DNA from 2 places in the Dactylosporangium maewongense genome. Region 1 is predicted to be linked to the other one. Evidence: riboswitches for the same ligand, from Rfam matches in the RefSeq annotation. Region 1 holds a riboswitch; the other holds the start of a gene.
What was found. Region 1 has a riboswitch for glycine ahead of gcvP (aminomethyl-transferring glycine dehydrogenase). Riboswitches for the same ligand answer to the same signal wherever they lie in the genome.
Positions count from the first base shown of each region.

Region 1 (2,385 bases):
GGCCGCCGGCGCGGCGGACTGACCCGGCACGGCGGCGCTGCGCGGCGATGGTGCGCTGCGGGTCGGACACAGGGTGCGCGTACTGTGCGCGCAGGTCCGTGAGGATCGGGGGCCGACCCGAGGAGGATCATTGAAGCGCAGCGCCGCGCTGGCCGTCGTCGCCGTCTTGGCGGTCAGCGGATGCAGCTCGCCGGGCAAGGGCAGCGCCGCACCCGCCTCGGGGACGCCGAGCGCGACGGGCGCGACGGGCGGGTCCGGCGCCGGCGGCCTGGGCGCCGCGAGCCAGTCCGCGTCCGCGCCGAGCGGGGCGTGCACGATCTTCCCCGCGGACAACGTGTGGCACGCCGACGTGTCGAGGCTGCCGGTGCACCGGGACTCGGCGGCGTGGGTCGGCAGCATCGGGGCGCAGGCGCACGCGCACCCGGACTTCGGCTCGGGGCTCATCGACGGCGCGCCGTTCGGCATCCCGGTCACGATGGTCGGGCAGGGGCAGGCCGGCGTGAAGGTCAGCTTCGAGTACGCGGACGAGAGCGACAAGGGCCCGTACCCGATCCCGCGCAACGCCAAGGTTGAGGGCGGGCCGAACGCCGACGGGGACCGGCACGTCATCGTGCACGACACGGCGGCCTGCAAGGTGTACGAGCTGTACGCCGCGCGCCCGAACGCGGACGGATCGTGGAAGGCCGGCTCCGGGGCGGTGTTCGACCTGCGCCGCAACGACCTGCGCAAGGCCGGCTGGACGTCGGCGGACGCCGCGGGCCTGTCGATCCTGGCCGGGCTGCCGCGCGCCGACGAGGTCACCAAGGGCAGGATCGACCACGCGATCCGGTTCACCGCGCCGCGCACGAGGAACGCGTACGTGTGGCCCGCCCGGCACGCGGCGTCCAGCAGCACCGACGCGAACCTGCCGCCGATGGGTGCCCGGTTCCGGCTGAAGGCGTCCGTCGACATCTCGAAGTTCCCGGCGCAGGCGCGGGTGGTGGCGCAGGCGCTCAAGCAGTACGGCGCCGTCCTCGCCGACAACGGCTCGCCGTGGTTCTTCTCCGGCACGCAGGACGACCGGTGGAGCAACGATCAGCTCAACGCGCTCAAGGGGCTGAAGGGCAGCGACTTCGAGGCGGTGGACGCCAGCCTTCTGATGGTCGACGCGAATTCAGCCCGCTGTAAGCCATGAACCTAGCGTCCTAGGATGCGCTACGCGCTGTGGTGTGGACCACGGGCGCGTGACCATGGTCAAAGAACCGGTAGATTAGGCATCGCCGGCAATACCCGCGCGGGAGAGATCGTCTGAGTTCAGGGCGACGCCGAAGGGGCAAATCCTCCCCGGAACCTCTCAGGCAGAAGGACCGCGACGGGTTGGCACCTCTGGAGGCCACACGACAGAGGGGGAGGGACGTGCGCAGCCCCGACCCCCGGATCCGAAAGAGTGTGGCCAATGACCAGTTTCGCCAGCAGGCACATCGGACCGTCGCCGGACGAGCAGACGACGATGCTGAAGACCGTCGGGTACGACTCCGTCGAGGCGTTGATGACGGCGGCCATCCCCGGCTCGATCCGCTGGCACCAGCCGCTCCAGCTGCCCCTGGCCGCGTCCGAGGCCGAGGTGCTGGGGGAGCTGCGCGCCCTCGCGTCGGCGAACCGGACGCTCGTCAGCATGATCGGCCTCGGCTACTACGGCACGCACACGCCGCCGGTCATCCTGCGCAACGTGCTTGAGGACCCGTCGTGGTACACGGCGTACACGCCGTACCAGCCGGAGATCAGCCAGGGCCGCCTCGAGGCGCTGCTCAACTTCCAGACGGTGATCACGGACCTGACGGGGCTGCCGGTCGCGGGCGCGTCGCTGCTGGACGAGGCGACCGCCGCCGCTGAGGCGATGACCCTGGCGCGGCGCTCGTCGAAGGTCAAGGCCGACGTGTACGTCGTCGACAGCGACGTCCTGCCGCAGACCCTCGCCGTCATCCGGACCAGGGCGGAGCCGCTCGGCATCGACGTCCAGACGGTGGACCTGCGGACCGAGGAGCTGCCAGCGGAGTTCTTCGGCCTGCACCTGCAGTACCCCGGCGCGTCCGGCGCGGTCCGTGACCTGGCGGACATCACCGGGCAGGCGCACGACAAGGGCGCGATCGTCACGTTCGCCGCGGACCTGCTCGCGCTGTGCCTGCTGCAGGAGCCGGCGGCGTTCGGCGCGGACGTCGCGGTCGGCAGCGCGCAGCGGTTCGGCGTGCCGATGGGCTTCGGCGGCCCGCACGCCGGCTACATGTCGGTCCGCAAGGGCCTGGAGCGGACCCTGCCGGGGCGGCTCGTCGGCGTGTCCAAGGACGCGGACGGCGCCCCCGCCTACCGGCTCGCCCTGCAGACCCGTGAGCAGCACATCCGGCGGGA
Region 1 is NZ_BAAAQD010000011.1:4,781-7,165, forward strand. It holds gene ABD332_RS26425 (YciI family protein) at 1-22, shown strand, start outside; gene ABD332_RS26430 (hypothetical protein) at 131-1,174, shown strand; glycine riboswitch at 1,265-1,359, shown strand; gene gcvP (aminomethyl-transferring glycine dehydrogenase) at 1,436-2,385, shown strand, end outside.

Region 2 (2,385 bases), on a different contig from region 1:
TCGTGGTCACGCGTGTAGGACAGGTGCGACGGGATCGCGGACATGGCGCTCATCTCCGGCTGGTTCGACGACATGACGTTCACTTCGGCGGTGCGACGTAGAAGGGCAGTTGCACGACGGTGGCGTCGACGCTCGCGCCGCGGACGTCGACGGCGAGCCGGGTCCCGGGCTCGGCGAGGGCGGGCGGCACGTACGCCATCGCGACGGGATGGCCGAGGGTCGGCGACAGCGCGCCGCTGGTGACGGTGCCGGCCATCGCGCCGGTCGCCGGGTCGAGCACCTGGTAGCCGGCGCGCGGCGCCCGTCGGGATCCGGTGACGAGCCCGGCCAGGACCTCGACCGGCGCCGAGTCGCGCTGGCGGCGCAGGGCGGCGGCGCCGACGAAGTCGCGTTTGGAGAAGTCGACGAGGCGGGCGAGGCCGGCCTGCAGCGGGGTCCGCCGGACGGACAGCTCGTGCCCGTACAGCGCCATCCCCGCCTCGAGGCGCAGCGTGTCGCGGCAGGCCAGCCCCGCCGGCGTCGGGCCGCGGTCGAGCAGCGCCCGCCACACGGCGACGGCGTCATCCGGGCGGCAGTAGACCTCGAAGCCGTCCTCGCCGGTGTACCCGGTCCGCGCCAGCAGCACGTCCCGCCCGGCGAGCGGGAACGGGCGGATCGCGTAGTACCGCAGCGGCCCCGGGTCGAGGATCGACGCCGCCGAAGGCCCCTGCACGGCGATCAGCGCCCAGTCGGCGGACGTGTCGCGGACGGTGACGTGGAAACCGTCGGCGTGCTCGCGGAGCATCGCGAAGACGACGGCGGTGTTGGCGGCGTTCGCGACCACCAGGTAGCGCCGGTCCGCGAGGCGGTAGACGACGAGGTCGTCGAGGACCCCGCCGGTGTCGTGGCACAGCATCGTGTACCGGGCGCGCCCCACCTCGATCGCCGACAGCCTGCCGACGAGCGCGTAGTCGAGGAACCGGCCCGCGTCGGCGCCGGTGACCTCGAGCTGGCCCATGTGCGACAGGTCGAACAACCCGGCGGCGCGCCGCACCGCGTGGTGCTCGGCGAGGTCCCCCTGGTAGCGCAGCGGCATGCGCCAGCCGGCGAAGGAGGTGAAGGTGGCGCCGAGATCGCGGTGCACGTCGAAGAGCGGTGTCACGGAGGCTCCCTGGGTCCGGATGCCGTCGCGGACGGCACCCCTGCTGGGTGACCTCCCCGCTCTGTCATCGGAGCCTGAGAGCTTCGCCGCCCGCGACGAGCGGGACGGTTTGCACCGTGGGCGCAGGACACGGATCGTCCTGACTTTCCAGAGTCGCCTGACCGCGGCGGTACCGATGCCTGAGAGATTCTGGGGAGAACGTTGCTCCTTCGGCGCCTCGGACTGACCGAGGGCTCTCCCGTCGCGGGTCGTGCAGCGCGATATGCGGTTGTGGTCAGGACCGTAAGTCCCGCCGCACCGCCCCGTCAAGCCCGGAAAGTGTTATGACACGAGACCGGAGGGGGTCCGCCAGAGGGTGAACGAACAGACGGGAACGACAGTGGCACAGTCCGACGAGGTCCTCGTGGCGGCGGCCCGCGACGGTGACCGGGCCGCCGTGGAGGCCCTCGCCGCGCGCTACCTGCCGCTGGTCTACTCCGTCGTCGGCCGCGGCGCCGACCGGGACCTCGACGTCGACGACATCGTCCAGGACGCGATGGTCCGCGTCGTGACGGGGGTTTCGACGGTACGGCACGCCGGGCGTTTCCGGTCGTGGGTGGTGACGATCGCCCTGCGGCAGCTCGCCGACGCCCGCGCGGAGGCCCGCCGGGCCAGGCTGACCCGCGGCGAGGACCAGCCGGACGGCCTGCCCGACACCGCCGACCCGTCGGCGGACTTCGTCGGCCTCGCCGTGCTGCGGCAGGTCCTGGACGTCGAGCAGCGGGGGATCGCGGAGGCGGCCCGCTGGCTGGACCCGGCGCACCGCACGGTGCTGTCGCTGTGGTGGCTGGAGGCCGGCGGTCACCTGGCCCGCGCCGAGGTCGCCGACGCCCTCGACCTGCCGGCCGCGCACGCCGGGGTGCGGGTGCAGCGGATGCGCGAGCAGCTCGACGTGGCCCGTTCGGTGGTCCGCGCCCTGGACGCGTCGCCCGGCTGCCCGGCGCTGCGCGAGGTCGTGGCCGGCTGGGACGGCGAGCCGGACCCGTTGTGGCGCAAGCGGATCGCCCGGCACGTCCGCGACTGTCCACAGTGCACGGAGCGGTCCCGCCGGCTCCCGGCGGCGGAGGGCCTCCTCGCCGGCCTGCCGCTCCTGGCGCCCCCACCGAAGGCGGCCGCCGGCGGGTGGGCGCTCAAGGCCTTCGCGCTGGCCGGCGGGGCCGCGGCCCTGGCGCTCGCGCTCGTGATCGGCGTGACGGTGTGGCGGC
Region 2 is NZ_BAAAQD010000010.1:133,524-135,908, forward strand. It holds gene ABD332_RS25170 (glycine cleavage system protein H) at 1-74, opposite strand, end outside; gene gcvT (glycine cleavage system aminomethyltransferase GcvT) at 80-1,141, opposite strand; glycine riboswitch at 1,193-1,298, opposite strand; glycine riboswitch at 1,299-1,392, opposite strand; gene ABD332_RS25180 (RNA polymerase sigma factor) at 1,521-2,385, shown strand, end outside.
Region 2: linked by a shared signal. The riboswitch ahead of gcvT (glycine cleavage system aminomethyltransferase GcvT) and the one ahead of gcvP (aminomethyl-transferring glycine dehydrogenase) in region 1 are both predicted to bind glycine.